Cytobacillus luteolus: one gene and its partner. The protein of the gene in region 1 interacts with the protein of each later gene in a pairwise test. Links are inferred from orthologs where the notes say so. Each region holds a gene or a part of one and is shown on either strand. Other genes may lie near its edges.

The links.
Region 2: the proteins of tsaE (region 1) and rlmB interact in binary tests that used the Escherichia coli proteins (3 or more experiments, as listed by UniProt). The link is inferred for Cytobacillus luteolus from one-to-one orthologs.

The regions. Positions count from the first base shown.
Region 1 is NZ_JAGGKM010000014.1:177-4,115, forward strand. The notes cover bases 515-3,410. They hold tsaE (tRNA (adenosine(37)-N6)-threonylcarbamoyltransferase complex ATPase subunit type 1 TsaE), read left to right. Parts: upstream 515-1,681; coding sequence 1,682-2,140; downstream 2,141-3,410. Other genes in these bases: thiL (thiamine-phosphate kinase), read left to right, coding at 670-1,656; tsaB (tRNA (adenosine(37)-N6)-threonylcarbamoyltransferase complex dimerization subunit type 1 TsaB), read left to right, coding at 2,137-2,829; rimI (ribosomal protein S18-alanine N-acetyltransferase), read left to right, coding at 2,856-3,305; tsaD (tRNA (adenosine(37)-N6)-threonylcarbamoyltransferase complex transferase subunit TsaD), read left to right, coding at 3,302-3,410. In the rest of the region: more of tsaD, read left to right, coding at 3,411-3,939. UniProt on the Escherichia coli protein: Required for the formation of a threonylcarbamoyl group on adenosine at position 37 (t(6)A37) in tRNAs that read codons beginning with adenine.
Region 2 is NZ_JAGGKM010000011.1:8,420-20,789, reverse strand. What follows is about bases 3,402-6,235. They hold rlmB (23S rRNA (guanosine(2251)-2'-O)-methyltransferase RlmB), read right to left. Parts: upstream 5,274-6,235; coding sequence 4,530-5,273; downstream 3,402-4,529. Other genes in these bases: cysS (cysteine--tRNA ligase), read right to left, coding at 5,732-6,235; J2Z26_RS20815 (Mini-ribonuclease 3), read right to left, coding at 5,325-5,726; J2Z26_RS20825 (NYN domain-containing protein), read right to left, coding at 4,015-4,524; sigH (RNA polymerase sporulation sigma factor SigH), read right to left, coding at 3,402-3,899. In the rest of the region: rplJ (50S ribosomal protein L10), read right to left, coding at 1-385; rplA (50S ribosomal protein L1), read right to left, coding at 638-1,339; rplK (50S ribosomal protein L11), read right to left, coding at 1,452-1,877; transcription termination/antitermination protein NusG, read right to left, coding at 2,048-2,581; preprotein translocase subunit SecE, read right to left, coding at 2,697-2,879; rpmG (50S ribosomal protein L33), read right to left, coding at 2,924-3,073; more of sigH, read right to left, coding at 3,249-3,401; more of cysS, read right to left, coding at 6,236-7,129; cysE (serine O-acetyltransferase), read right to left, coding at 7,110-7,778; gltX (glutamate--tRNA ligase), read right to left, coding at 8,135-9,592; ispF (2-C-methyl-D-erythritol 2,4-cyclodiphosphate synthase), read right to left, coding at 9,624-10,103; ispD (2-C-methyl-D-erythritol 4-phosphate cytidylyltransferase), read right to left, coding at 10,124-10,813; J2Z26_RS20785 (PIN/TRAM domain-containing protein), read right to left, coding at 10,857-11,951; DNA integrity scanning diadenylate cyclase DisA, read right to left, coding at 12,149-12,370. UniProt on the Escherichia coli protein: Specifically methylates the ribose of guanosine 2251 in 23S rRNA.

The DNA of each region.
Region 1 (3,939 bases):
TACATTCGAGAAGTTTCTTGAATTAATTTGATGAGATTGGGATATACTATTAAGGTAAGAGAAGAAAACAGAATCATTTTTACTATCGCGGGGTGGAGCAACGAGCGTTACTTCCATGAATCCTCAGCGAGTTGTACCAATCGAGCTGCTTCTTGAATAGCTTACTGAGATTGGGACAGTCCTTGCTATCTAAGCAAGAGAAGAAAACAGAATCATTTTTACTGTCGCGGGGTGGAGCAGTCCGGTAGCTCGTCGGGCTCATAACCCGAAGGTCGCAGGTTCAAATCCTGTCCCCGCAACCAATTTTTTATAAAAGTGTGCGAAACGATATGTTTCGTTTTTTTTATGCCTTTTTATAGATATACGAGTATTTCTTTTAGTAAGACGAGTAAAAGGGTTCGAATGACGAATAAGTTATAGTAAATCACGAGTATTTTAAGAGAAAGACGAGAATATAGCCTCTTATCGCGAATAAATTTATTCATAATGAGTTTTAGCCCCAAACCTACCCTCTAAGATCAACAAACCACCAACACCATTTTGTACTTTTACCCAAAATAAGCTAAACTAGTAGTAGTTCAGAGATGAGAACGTAGATTTTCTTAGTATGAGTTAGGCTCGTCAACTGGCGAGATTTCTTTTTAAATGTTTGTTTGGAGTTGAAGTCGTTTGACGATATACGATGAGTTTGCGTTTATAGATAAAATAAAGCCGAACAAAATACATAATCAACAACTCATTGCTGGTATTGGTGATGATGCAGCCTTAGTTGGTTTGCCTCAGGATAGGGATCAGATTATTTGTTTGGATACAATGGTAGAAGATGTCCATTTTACAACCAAAACAATGTCTCCTAATCAGATTGGTCATAAGGCGCTGGCTGTTAATATAAGTGATATTGCAGCAATGGGGGGAATACCGGCATATTATTTAGTGTCAATTGCTATTCCGAAGACTTGGTCACAGGTAGATGTAGAAGCTATTTATGAGGGAATGCATAAGTTGAGTGAAGCCTATCAGGTCGATTTAATAGGTGGAGATACAGTATTCTCTCCAGGTCCTTTAATGGTAAGTGTCACCCTGATAGGTTATATTGAAAAAGGGAAGAAACTGTTAAGAAGTAATGCGAGACCTGGGGATGTTGTATTTATAACAGGAACCGTTGGAGATTCTGCTGCAGGCTTAGACTTACTATTAAAGCATGGAAGTAACTATTCCTATAACAACAGTGAAACCTATTTAACTGAAAGACATCAGCTCCCATCTCCAAGAGTGGAGATTGGGTGTCATTTAGCAATATTAGATCGTGTATCATTGAATGATATTAGTGACGGTGTTGCTAGTGAAGCAAATGAGATAGCTAAGGCTAGTAATGTAGATATTCATTTAGATGAACAAAAGCTTCCGCTTAGCAATCAACTACTACACTATAGTCAAGAAAGAGCCATGGAATATGCATTATTCGGTGGGGAAGACTTTGAATTAATTGGTACAACTTCAGCAACAGATTGGGAGGTATTTCAGCAACAGATGGTAGAACAGAATATACTGGTTACTAAAGTTGGTAGCGTTGTTGAAGGAAAAGGCGAAGTATACCTCTCGACAAAGGGCACACTAACGCTTCTTGAAAAAAGAGGATATAATCATTTTAAATAAAGCTAAATTACATAGGGTGAATATGATGAATCAATTTACGTTTAAAACAGATACACCTGAACAAACCTTGGAGTTTGCAGAGAAACTTGGGAGCCTTTTGCAGCCCAAGGACTTGATTACGCTCGAAGGTGATTTAGGAGCAGGAAAGACAACGTTTACTAAGGGATTAGCCAAAGGTTTAGGGATTACAAGAACGGTTAGTAGTCCAACCTTTACGATCATTAAAGAATATAAGGGACGCTTACCTCTTTATCATATGGATGTGTATCGTGTAGAAGATAGCTTTGAAGATCTTGGTTTTGATGAATACTTTGAAGGTGACGGTGTCACTGTCGTCGAATGGGCTAAATTAATTGAAGAGCAGTTACCTAAAGACCGTTTAGAAATTAAGTTATTTCATGAAGGTGATTTAAATCGTAGAATCGAACTAGAACCAATTGGTAAGAGGTATATTGATGTATGTGAGGAGATTTTTTCAAAATGAAAGTATTAGCAATTGATACGTCTAACTATGTGATGGGAATTGCAATTGTGGATGGGGCCGATGTTGTAGGAGAAGTGATTACAAACTTAAAGAAGAATCATTCAATAAGAGTAATGCCAGCCATTCATCAGTTGCTTCAAGAGTGTGATATTAAGCCTAGTGAAGTAGAAAAGATTGTTGTTGCACATGGTCCAGGGTCTTATACTGGAGTTAGAATTGGTGTTACGATAGCTAAAACCTTGGCATGGGCTTTAAAAATACCGTTAGTTGGTGTATCGAGCCTTGAGGTTCTAGCAGCAAATGGTCAATATTTTCAGGGAAGTCTATCACCAATTTTTGATGCTAGAAGAGGTCAAGTGTATACTGGTCTTTATGCATATGAGGAAGGTCAGTTTGTTAGTAAAAAAAATGATCGGATTGTTTTACTAAAGGACTGGTTGAAGGAATTGAAAGAGGAAAATCAGAAAGTTTTATTTTTGGGGAATGACTTAGCGATTCATAAGACAACGATTCAGGAAGAATTAGAAGACTTAGCTATATTTGCAAGCTCGAGCCTGAATAATCCTCGTCCAAGTGAATTGGCACTTTTAGGTGTAACAAGGGAAGAACAGGATGTTCATTCTTTTGTTCCTAACTATATTCGAATGGTAGAAGCAGAAACAAACTGGTTAGCATCACAAAATAAATAGAAGATTAAAGCAAGATGGAGATCAAAATGGAAACAACAATTAACTTTCGTCCAATGACGATTTACGATATAGATCAAATTCTTGTAATTGAGCATCTAGCATTTGCAACTCCTTGGAGTCGAGAGGCCTTTTATAATGAATTAATGAACAATCAATTTGCTAAGTATATTGTTATGTTAGATAAAGGAAGAGTCATTGGGTATTGTGGTATGTGGATTGTCGTCGATGAAGCTCATATAACCAATGTGGCTGTTCTTCCACAATATAGAGGTAAAAAGCTTGGGGAGGCTTTGATGCAAAAAGCAATGGACCTTTCAAAGCAGTATGGAGCACTGTCAATGACGTTAGAGGTACGTGTATCAAATGTCGTAGCACAGTCTTTATATAAAAAGTTAGGGTTTCAACCTGGTGGTATTAGAAAGAATTATTATACTGATAATAATGAAGATGCAATAGTAATGTGGGTGAATTTATGACAACTGATAACCAAATTATATTAGGTATAGAGACAAGCTGTGATGAAACAGCAGTTGCAGTAATAAAAAATGGAAAAGAAATCGTAGCAAATGTAGTTGCATCTCAGATTGAAAGTCATAAAAGGTTTGGTGGGGTTGTTCCTGAGATTGCTTCTAGACATCATGTAGAACAAATGACTATCGTGCTTGAAGAAGCGATGAATCAGGCGAACATAGATTTCTCGGATATTGATGCGATTGCTGTAACAGAAGGGCCTGGCCTAGTTGGAGCATTGCTAGTTGGGGTAAATGCAGCAAAAGCAATTGCGTTTGCGCACAATATACCATTAATAGGAGTACACCATATCGCAGGGCATATCTATGCAAATCGATTGATTCAAGAACTTCAATTTCCTTTACTATCATTAGTGGTGTCTGGAGGACATACAGAGCTCGTCTATATGAAGGAGCATGGATCCTTCAAAGTCATCGGTGAAACACGAGACGATGCAGCAGGAGAAGCTTATGATAAGGTTGCTCGAACTCTAAATCTACCTTATCCAGGTGGGCCACATATCGACCGACTTGCTGGGGAAGGGAATCCTACTATTGATCTTCCGCGAGCTTGGCTAGAAGAGGGGTCCTATGATTTTAG
Region 2 (12,370 bases), on another replicon or contig:
GTTCAGCAAGAGCTTTAACTTCTTCAAGAGTAGCAATGTTACCTTCAATTACACCAGCTTTAATTTCTAATGCTTCATGCTTCTTAGCAAAGTCATTAAGAATTTTAGCAGGAGCAACTACATCTTCATTACTGAACGCAATTGCATTCGGTCCAGTTAATGCGTCGTTAAGACCAGTGATCTCAGCAGCCTCAGCAGCACGACGAGTTAATGTGTTTTTGTAAACTTTAAAATCGATTCCTGCATCACGAAGTTGTTTACGAAGTTCAGTTACTTCAGCAACACTTAGTCCACGGTAGTCAACAACGATTGTTGATTTACTAGCACGGAATTTATCAGCAATTTCAGTTACGATTTGTTTCTTTTGTTCTACTGCATTACTCATCCTTACACCTCCTGTAGATTTTTATCTCACACTTGATACCGCATCGGTGTAATCATATAAAAACCTCCACATCTCGAGACATGGAGGCTGTATAGTAAAATTCATAGATGGATTAACCATCAGCAAATCACTACACCTCGGTAGGAAATTAAGCTCTCATTGAGGCACCTACTGTCTACGGTTCAGATGAAACTATTTATTTCAAACAACAAGATTTATTATAGTTAATGACTTATAAAAAGTCAATATCCATTATTTAGAAGTAACAAAAGTTGATGGATCTACCTTAACTCCAGGTCCCATCGTTGAAGATACAGCAAGGTTTTTCATGTACGTACCTTTTGCTGCAGATGGTTTAACTTTTAACATTGTTTCGTAGATTGTTGTAAAGTTCTCAACTAGCTTGTCGCTTTCGAATGAAACTTTACCGATTGGCACGTGGATATTACCAGCTTTGTCAACACGGTATTCAACTTTACCAGCTTTGATTTCTTTAACTGCACGGTCTACGTCAAATGTAACTGTACCAGTTTTAGGATTTGGCATTAAACCTTTAGGTCCTAATACTCGACCAAGTTTACCAACTTCACCCATCATATCTGGAGTAGCTACGATTACATCAAAATCAAACCAACCTTGAGTGATTTTAGTGATGAAATCTGCATCTCCTACATAATCTGCACCAGCAGCTTCTGCTTCTTTTGCTTTTTCACCCTTAGCGAATACTAGTACACGTTGTGTTTTACCAGTACCGTTTGGAAGAACAACTGCTCCACGAATTTGTTGGTCAGCTTTCTTAGGGTCAACGCCTAAACGGAATGCAACTTCAACAGATGCATCAAATTTAGTAGTTGTTGTTTTCTTTACTAGTTCAATAGCTTCAGCTACTGAGTAAGCTTGTGTACGGTCTACTAATTTAGCAGCTTCAACGTACTTTTTGCCTCTTTTTGCCATTGTTAAAATCCTCCTCGAATGTGGTTTTAGCGGAATGGAACCTCCCACGAATAAAGGTTGCGAACTGGAAAACCATATCCGCAACCCCCAAAACAAAAGCACGCAGGGTTAATTAGTCTTCAATAACAATACCCATGCTACGTGCAGTACCTTCAACCATACGCATTGCAGACTCAACGTTTGCAGCATTTAGATCTGGCATTTTAGTCTCTGCAATCTCACGTACTTTATCACGCTTAACTGTTGCTACTTTTTTACGGTTTGGTTCACCAGAACCAGACTCAATTCCAGCTGCTTTCTTAAGTAGAACTGCTGCTGGCGGAGTTTTCGTAATAAACGTAAATGAACGGTCTTCAAAAACCGTAATCTCAACAGGAATGATTAGTCCAGCTTGTTCTGCTGTACGAGCGTTAAACTCTTTACAGAATCCCATAATGTTTACACCTGCTTGACCTAGTGCTGGTCCAACTGGTGGTGCTGGGTTAGCTTTTGCAGCAGGGATTTGTAATTTTACCATTTTAATTACTTTTTTAGCCACGAGACACACCTCCTTAAAGTCCGTGATGTGGTAATAGGGGTTTACCCTCCCACTCAACGTATTCTTTATGTGAATATAAAGAATTTTGATAGTTAGTCCTATATATCGTTAAGACATACTGACCTATGAAATATTACCACTTTTCGATTTTAATTTCAAGTTATTTAAAACTATATTTTTTCAACTTGTGAAAAATCCAGTTCTACCGGTGTTTCACGGCCGAACATATTTACATGCACTTTAACTTTTTGTTTGTCCTTATCGATATCCTCAATTGCACCTGTAAAGTTAGCAAACGGACCTTCTTTTACCTTAACTGTTTCTTTAAGCTCGAAGTCTACTTCAATCACTTTCTGTTCCATACCCATGTGTTTTAATATATTTGTAACTTCATCAGGTAATAGAGGAGTCGGTTTTGACCCTGATCCAGCAGATCCAACAAATCCAGTAACACCAGGAGTATTTCGAACAACATACCAAGAATCATCGGTCATTATTATTTCAACCAATACATACCCCGGGAATACCTTCCTTTTCGTTACTTTCTTTTTACCATTTTTGATATCAGTTTCTTCTTCTTCAGGAACGACTACTCTAAAAATTTTATCCTGCATTCCCATTGTTTCAACACGCTTTTCTAAATTTGCTTTAACCTTGTTTTCATAACCAGAATACGTATGTACTACATACCAATTTTTTTCCATTCATGTTAGGACGCTATGTCCTTCCCTCCCTAAAAAGTTTCAATTAAAAAAACCCGTCACCGGGCTTTTTTCGACTTCCTGTATTATCCATCATTATACCATGAGAATAGTATACTTATTCAATCACAAAACGAATAATTTCTGAAATTCCTAAATCAATCACAGCAAAGAACACAGAAACGAAAATAACCGTAGATAACACGATAATCGTATAACGTGTTAATTCTTTGCGCTTTGGCCAACTTACTTTTTTCATTTCGCGAACTACATCACGTAAAAACTTAGTTAAACGCTTCATTCAAGTTACCTCCAGCAATTTTGAAACAATTCTCATGTAGAGCCTCACTTAGTTTCTCGGTGAGCTGTATGAGCATTGCAAGTTTTACAAAATTTATTTATTTCAAGGCGTTCCGCTACGTCTTTTCCATTTTTCATCGTCGTATAATTACGACTTCCACAGACTACACATGCCAAAACTACTTTTTTCCGCATCGTAGCACCCCATTTCAAAGACCACGTAGGCGATTGTTAAAAATGTTAATACGTCTGACTTGACAAAAAACTTACAAATTATTTCATCTTTAAAACTTTATCATAGGCTTGTTTTTAATGTCAATACCATATGTAACCTTCACTCTATGAAACAGCTAAATGTTTTTATTTAAAACTATAGTGTAAGCTCCCTAATTTCTAAATAACGTTCGAGCTTTCTTTTTACCCGCTGAAGTGCATTATCTATCGATTTGACGTGACGATTAAGATCTTCAGAGATTTCCTGGTATGATCTACCATCGAGATACAATGCTAATACCTTACGTTCTAAATCACTTAGCAGCTCGGCCATTTTCACTTCAATGTCATCGAATTTCTCTTGATTAATAATCAATTCCTCTGGGTCTAATACTTTAGCACCAGATATAACATCCATTAAGGTTCTGTCCGATTCATCATCATAAATAGGCTTATCGAGAGATACGTAGGAATTAAGAGGAATATGTTTTTGTCGAGTGGCTGTTTTAATTGCAGTAATGATTTGACGAGTAATACATAGTTCTGCAAAGGCCTTAAAAGAAGATAGCTTGTCCTCTTTATAATCACGAATCGCCTTATAAAGGCCAATCATACCTTCCTGAACAATATCTTCTCTGTCCGCTCCAATTAGAAAATAAGACCTTGCTTTTGCACGAACAAAATTACGATATTTATTAATTAAGTAATCCAGTGCATCACTTTGACCTATATGAACTAATTCAATGACTTCTTCATCCTCGAGTAGTCCGTATTTAGTGTTGTCTTTGACATCGAAGCTTGAGCTCATACCGATCCCCCCGAACGCACATAATGGTAAAATACTAAATTCTCTTAGAAAAGTTAGTTTGTACTTTACCTAGATAGAAATATTATACAGGACAAAATAAAACAGCGTCAACCGGTCATTGTTGCCCTCTTCGCCATTTTTCGAAAATTTCTGCAACTTCATTTGATAATTGAATCTTAGAAGCTGGCTTTTTCTCTACTGTTTTTTTGACTTTATTTTCTATCCTCTTTTCAACCGAACCCATTTCATTTAGGAGTTCTCGTGCTGATTTCCTTAGTGCTCCTTGTCCAAAGATCGCCCATTGTTCAGTATAATCAGAAGTCGCTACATGAATTTGCGTTTTTATATTATTTAATTGCTTAGCTAATTTCTCGATATGTTCGTCTGCAGTCTCATTACCTTTGGTAAATATTACCTCAACCTTGTGTTTATGATTTTTCTTTTCGATTCCTTTCACAAGGTGTGCGTCAAAAACAATAATCACTCTATATCCTGTGTACGCTTGATATTCTGCCATTTTTTCAATTAGCAAATCCCGAGCTGAAGAAAGGTCCTTCGATTTTAACTCTCTTAAAGAAGGCCAAGCGCCAATGATGTTATATCCATCAACAATCAGGATATCCATATTAATTAGCTCCCTAGAGGATTACGCTTACGATAAACCTCATACATTAACAAACTTGCTGCTACTGATGCATTTAAGGAAGTAACACTCCCTGCCATTGGAAGTCTAACTAAAAAGTCACATTTATCTCTAATAAGCCTGCCTATGCCCTTTCCTTCACTACCAATAACCAAGCCAATTGGCATTGTACCGTCCATATTACGATAATCATCTTTGCCTTTAGCGTCTGTACCAACAATCCAAACACCACGTGTCTTTAACTCTTCGATTGTCTGAGCCATATTCGTGATACGAACGACTGGGATATGCTCAATTGCACCAGTAGATGCCTTAGCTACAGTTGCAGTTAACCCAACTGCTCTTCTCTTGGGAATAATAATTCCATGTGCTCCTACTGCATCTGCTGTTCTCATAATGGACCCTAGATTATGTGGATCTTCGAGTTCATCTAGCAAAAGAAAAAATGGGTCCTCACCTCTTGTTTTTGCACTATTAAATAGGTCTTCTAATTCAGCATATTTATAGGCGGCAACAGAAGCAACAACTCCCTGATGGTTACCTTCTACCATTTGGTCTATCTTCTTTTTGGGAACAAACTGAACTAGGATTCCTTTTTCTTTTGCCATCCCGACAACTTGGGTCATCTGCCCTTTCTGAGAGCCTTCTGCTATCCAAATTTTATTAATTTCTCTTTCACTTTTAAGTGCTTCCACTACCGGATTTTTTCCGATGATAAATTCACTAGACATATTTTTTCCTCCTTTCATTTATCTTGTTACGTATATATAGTTATAAGCTTTTTACTGTTCAATAATCGATATTGCCTTAGTTATAATTTCGAGCACTCGTTCTTCGTTTTTTCGAAGAAAATGGAAGCCAATTAGTGCTTCGAATGCTGTACTATATCTGTAGGTTTGTACATCTGTGTTTTTAGGGACAGTCCCTGATTTTGCATTTCTTCCTCTGCGTATGACACCTTGTTCTTCTTCTGTAAAAAAGCTTTCTTCTGCAAGAGCATGAAGTACTCTTGCTTGAGCTTTAGCCGACACATAGTTTTTCGCTTTGTTATGTAGCTGATTCGGTTTAACAGCTCCTTTAAGGAGTAGGTGATGCCTTATGTGTGTATCGTACACAGCATCACCCATATATGCTAATGCTAAACTGTTAATTTGAAGAACATCCAGCCTTTGTTCTGTTGACATTGGTATTATCCTCTTTTCCATCGAGTCCCTTGAGGAGTATCTTCAAGAATGATATTCTTTGCCTTTAATTCATCACGAATTTGATCAGACAATGCAAAATCGCGATTTTTTCTGGCTTGAATTCTCTTTTCAATAAGTGCTTCAATTTCCTCATCGAGTAATTGATCCTCTGCTAATGTTAAACCTAATACCCCAAAAAGTGTTTCGAATTCTTTTAAGAATGCCTTAATGACAACCTCTGCTGTATTTCTCTCTTGAAGATAATAGTTTGCTTGTTTCGATAGCTCAAATAGAACTGATATAGCATTGGCAGTGTTAAAATCATCATCCATTGCTTCAATAAAATCTTTTCTAAAAGAAGCAATTTTCGCTAACCATTCCTCATTAGTTGAAGTCAGGTTCGTACTGCTCTGTAATCGATGATTTAGGTTTGCAAAGGAAGTGCGTAGTCTATCTAAACCATTTTTCGTTTGATTAAGGAGCTCTTCGCTATAATTAATTGGATGACGGTAATGGACTGACAGCATAAAAAATCGAATTAATTGTGGGTCGTAATGCTTGATAATATCATGTACCAATACAAAGTTCCCTAACGACTTAGACATCTTTTCATTGTCAATATTAATATAACCATTGTGCATCCAGTAGTTTGCAAAAGTTTGGCCAGTAAGAGCTTCTGACTGGGCTATTTCATTTTCATGATGAGGAAACGAAAGGTCTTGGCCGCCAGCATGAATATCAATTGTTTCGCCTAAGAACTTCTTTGCCATTGCCGAACATTCAATATGCCAGCCAGGTCTTCCTTTCCCCCAAGGGCTATCCCAGTATATCTCTCCCTCTTTAGCTGCTTTCCACAGAACAAAATCTAGTGCATCTTGTTTTTTCTCGCCAACTTCAATTCTTGCTCCTGAACGTAGCTCATCAATTGATTGATGTGACAGCTTACCGTACCCCTCAAAGGATCTCGTTTTATAGTAAACATCTCCACCCGATTCATAAGCATAGTCTTTTTCAATCAAGGTTTCGATAAACTCAATAATAATATCAATACTTTCTGTTACCCTAGGATGAACATCTGCTCGAGAGCAACCAAGAGCCGATACATCTTCATGATAGGCATCAATAAATCGCTGTGCTACTGTTGGTACATCTACACCTAGTTCATTGGCAGCTTTAATTAGTTTGTCATCTACATCTGTAAAGTTTGAAACGAAATTCACTTCATATCCACGGAATTCAAAGTATTTTCGAACAGTATCAAAAACAATTGCTGGTCTTGCATTTCCTATATGAATATAGTTATAGACTGTAGGACCACATACATACATTTTAACTTTATTTTCTTCAATTGGACGAAAAACTTCCTTTCGCCTAGATAACGTATTATAGATTTGAATTGTCATACTTATGCTTCCTCTCTTTTTGGACTCTTGCTAACTCTTCTTGTAAATCAAAAATTCTATCTTCAAGTTCTTTCAAACGATCTGCAACTGGATCTGGAAGATCACTGTGATTTAGATCCTTTTTAACCTTCATTCCATTCTTTATAACTACCCTACCAGGGATTCCAACTACCGTTGAGTTAGCTGGTACATCATGCAAAACAACGGAACCCGCTCCAACTTTAGAGTTTTCTCCAATCGTAATGGAGCCAAGTACCTTAGCACCTGTAGCAATAAGAGCATTATCCTTAATGGTTGGGTGACGCTTACCTTTTTCTTTTCCAGTCCCCCCTAAGGTGACCCCCTGGAACACGGTAACATTATCTCCTATTTCACAGGTTTCCCCAATTACAACACCCATACCATGGTCTATAAAAAAACGTCTTCCTATTTGTGCACCTGGGTGAATCTCTATACCTGTGAAGAATCTGCTAATTTGCGAAATCAAACGAGCTAAAAAGAAAAACTTATTTTTATATAGCTTATGGGCAAGTCGATGGGACCATATCGCATGTAGTCCAGAGTATGTTAAAATAACCTCAAAATAAGATCTTGCCGCTGGATCTTGTTCAAATACAACATCGATGTCTTCTTTTAATGCTTTGAACATTATTGTCCCTCCGTTCACATTCTCTCTCTTCCAAAATAAAAAAGCGTCTCTGTGTTAAATAAACACAGAGACGCTTTGTAGGCGCGGTTCCACTCTGTTTAGGCAACAAATGCGATTGCCTCAACTCTAACCAAATAACGGATGGTATCCGCTCTTATCTACTGACTTCGTGCATACATTGCCGAGCTTTTGATAAGAGGCTCAGAGGTGCATTTCAAAAAACATCTTACGTAAACCACTTTCAGCCGGTGATGGTTCTCTCTGAAAAGAAAATGCTTTTTTACTCTCCTCATCAACACTTTTGCGTATTGCATTTTAAAGATGTACTCTTACTATATTACAAAATACTGTAATTGTTAACTAATTTGTTTTGATAGTCTTGCAATTATTTTGTCCTTACCTAGTAAGTGAATTGCTTTTGGTAAATCAGGGCCATGTGTCTGTCCTGTTGTTGCAACCCTTATTGGCATAAACAGTTGCTTTCCCTTAAATCCAGTCGCTTTTTGCACATTTTTCATCGCTGCTTTTATTTCTTCTGCTCCAAACGTAGATAGGGCTTTTACTTCATCTAAAAAGGCAGTAAGAACGGCAGGGACTTGCTCTTCTTTTAATACTTCTATGGCCTCTTCTTCAAAGGAAACATCCTCAGTAAAGAATAGTTCTGTTAATTCAACGATTTGAGCTCCAAAACTCATCTTCTCTTGGAATAATGCTATTAACTCTTTTGCCCAATCCATTTCCTGTTCACTTAAGTTTGTGTTCAATCGACCTGCTTTAATCAAGTGAGGTAGAGATAAGTCAACTAAGCGTTCGATATCAATTTGTTTCACATATTGATTATTCATCCATGTAAGTTTTTGTGTATCAAATAAAGCCGGTGATTTTGAAAGACGGTTTGAGTCAAAGATTTCAATAAATTTCTCTTTTGTAAAGATTTCTTCTTCCCCACCAGGTGACCAGCCTAATAAAGCGATAAAATTAAACAAGGCTTCTGGGATATAACCAAGCTCTTCATATTGTTCAATAAATTGAATAATGGACTCGTCACGTTTGCTTAGCTTTTTCCTGCTTTCATTCACAATCAACGTCATATGTCCAAAAACAGGAGTATCCCAGCCCATCGCTTCATAAATCATCATTTGTTTTGGTGTATTTGAAATATGATCTTCTCCACGTAGAACATGAGAAATTTGCATCAAGTGATCATCAACTGCAACTGCATAGTTGTAGGTTGGTGTTCCATCTTTTTTAACAATGACGAAATCACCGATCCCATCTGATTCAAAGGAGATTTCACCCTTAACCATGTCATTGAATGCATAGATTTTCCCTTCAGGAACGCGGAAGCGTATACTAGGAAGTTTCCCTTCGCTTTCAAATGCAGCTTGCTCTTCACTCGTTAGGTTACGATGCTTTCCTGAGTAGCGAGGCATTTCTCCTTTTGCTACTTGCTCTTCACGTTCTTTTTCAATTTCTTCTTCTGTACAGTAGCATTTATAGGCTAAGCCTTTCTCTAAAAGCTCTTGAGTATACTTAGCATAAATGTCTGTTCTTTCTGATTGACGGTATGGCCCGAACTCTCCGCCGACATCTGTACTTTCGTCCCAGTTGATTCCTAGCCATTTTAGGTATTTTAATTGGCTTTCTTCTCCACCTGCAATGTTTCGTTTTTGGTCTGTATCTTCTATACGGATTATAAATTTGCCGTTTTGGTTTCTAGCGAAAAGATAGTTAAATAGTGCTGTTCGTGCGTTACCTATATGTAAATGACCCGTTGGACTTGGTGCATATCTTACTCTGATTTCGTTTGTCATGGTACATCCTCCGTTTTTTCTTATGTTAAATTTAATCCTTACTTACAAGTAACACAGTAGCCTGAGCAGCAATACCTTCTGCTCTACCGGTGAAGCCTAGTTTTTCTGTGGTGGTTGCTTTTACGTTTACTTGAGAGATGGTTGATTCTAATAGTTCGGCAATTCTTTCTCTCATTTGTTCGATGTGTGGTGCCATTTTTGGCTTTTGTGCAATTATTGTACAGTCTATGTTTCCGAGTGTATAGCCTTCTGCTTTAACAAGTTTCCAAACATGCTGTAATAATACTGCAGAGTCTGCATCCTTAAAGTTTGGATCTGTGTCAGGAAAGTGCTTTCCAATGTCTCCTGCGGCAATTGCTCCTAAACAAGCATCTGCAATGGTATGTAATAAAACATCTGCGTCTGAATGTCCTAAGAGGCCCTTTTCATATGGGATTTCTATTCCCCCCATAATAAGTGGTCTCCCCTCTACAAGCTGATGTACGTCAAAACCTTGCCCTATTCGAATCACTTGTGTATCCCCCTTTTACCCTAAATGCCTTTCCACTTTTGTAGAATTGCTTCTGCAAAAACGAGATCTTCAGGAGTGGTTAGTTTTATATTTTGATAGTCGCTTTCTACAATAATAACCTCATGGTCCAACCTCTCAACTAGACTTGCTTCATCTGTTCCGAGGAAGTCGTCTTCCACTGCCTTTTCATGAGCTTGTTTCAATATTGAAACACGAAAAGCCTGTGGGGTTTGGACAGCCCACAAGCTTGATCGCTCAACCGTTTCTACAACTTTATTAGCATTAGTGGCTTTTTTAATCGTATCCTTAACAGGAACTCCAGCAATGGCTGCTCCTGATTCAGAAGCTGCACTTACTAATTTTGATAGGAGTTGTTGTTTCACGAAAGGTCTTGCACCATCGTGAACGAGAACAATTTCTACCCCATCTACTGCTAGTAATCCATTGTATACACTATGTTGGCGTTCTAGGCCACCCGAAACAATTGACGATACTTTATGAATAGAGTGTTTCAATACTAGTTCTTCAAATACCACTCGTTCGTTTTCGTTGACTACTAAAATAACACCAGCACAATCTTCATCTTGTTCGAAAACCATTAATGTATGAATAATAACTGGCTTACCAACTAATTCAATAAATTGTTTGTTTTTTCCCGCCTGCATTCTCTTTCCTTGCCCCGCTGCAGGTACAACCACTTGATACTTCATATTTCCTTTGCCCCTATTCATTGAAACAACTAAGACTTATTCATTATAATGCCTTTTCTAGTAGCTTTGGTTTCGCAAAAATCATTCGTCCTGCTGATGTTTGAAGTACACTTGTTACCAGTACATCAATCTTTTTACCTATATAATCCCTACCTTCCTCGACAACAATCATCGTACCATCATCGAGATAGGCAACTCCTTGATTATATTCCTTACCGTCCTTAATTACTTGTACATTTAATTCTTCACCAGGTAATACAACTGGTTTAACCGCATTTGCTAAATCATTTATATTTAACACAGCAACGTTCTGCAATTCACATACCTTATTTAGGTTAAAATCATTGGTAACTACTACACCCATTGTTAACTGTGCTAGCTTTACAAGCTTACTATCGACCTCAGCAATTTCATCAAAGTCGCCTTCATAAATCTCAACTTTGATTGATAACTCCTTCTGGATACGATTTAAAATATCTAGCCCTCTTCTACCGCGATTTCGTTTAAGTACATCTGAAGAGTCTGCTATATGCTGCAATTCTTCAAGGACAAATCTAGGGATAACAATAACCCCTTCTAAGAACCCAGTTTGGCAAATGTCCGCAATTCTCCCATCAATAATGACACTTGTATCTAAAATTTTTAACTTCTTTGCTGATGGGTCAACCTCTTCATCATCTAGACCTTTTTTCTTACCACTTTTATTAGAGCTACTAAATAGATTAACTAGTTCGTCTCTCTTTTTAAAACCAACTTGGAATCCTAGGTAGCCTAGAAGTAGGGTTACAAAAATAGGGACTACTGTATTTACAACAGTAAACTGTATGGACTTTAAAGGAATAACAATTAAAAAAGCAACGATTAATCCAAAAATAATACCTAAACTTCCAAACAATACATCGGTAACTGGTGCTTTCACTAACGTTTCTTCAAGCCATCTAATTAAACCAACAATGTAATCAACTAACCAAAATGTAGTAATGAATAAAATAATAGCACCTAATATGGCAAGTGTATATGGTTTATCTAAATACGGAATATCACCGACATTTAACAGCTCAAATAGTTCAGGTATAAAGAAAATCCCGAGCATTCCTCCTATTATAAGAAAAAATAGCTGTACAATACGTTTTAACATTCCTTCACCTCCTCCTTATCATTATTAACACTTTAAAATTATTGAAACCTGTATCCTATAGTTTTTTTAATTGTCTTTGGAAAGATTCATATAAATAAAAAAAATATAAATATATCACCATTAGAGTATCATCTACGAATTTTAGTGTCAATTTAACAAAAGGACCCATTTTATCATAGATAAATTGTATTATCAATTCATATTTGCCTATCAATAAATAACTGCTCTCTAATTCTTTTTAACCCCTCTTTGATCTTTCTTGCGCGTACCTCCCCTATCCCTTCAACCTCGTCTAACTGTTCTACGGATGATTGCATAATTTGTTTCATATTTTGAAAGGTTGATACTAAATTTTCTATGATAAGTGGAGGTAGTCTAGGGATTTTGTTTAAAATACGATATCCCCTGGTAGCTATTAC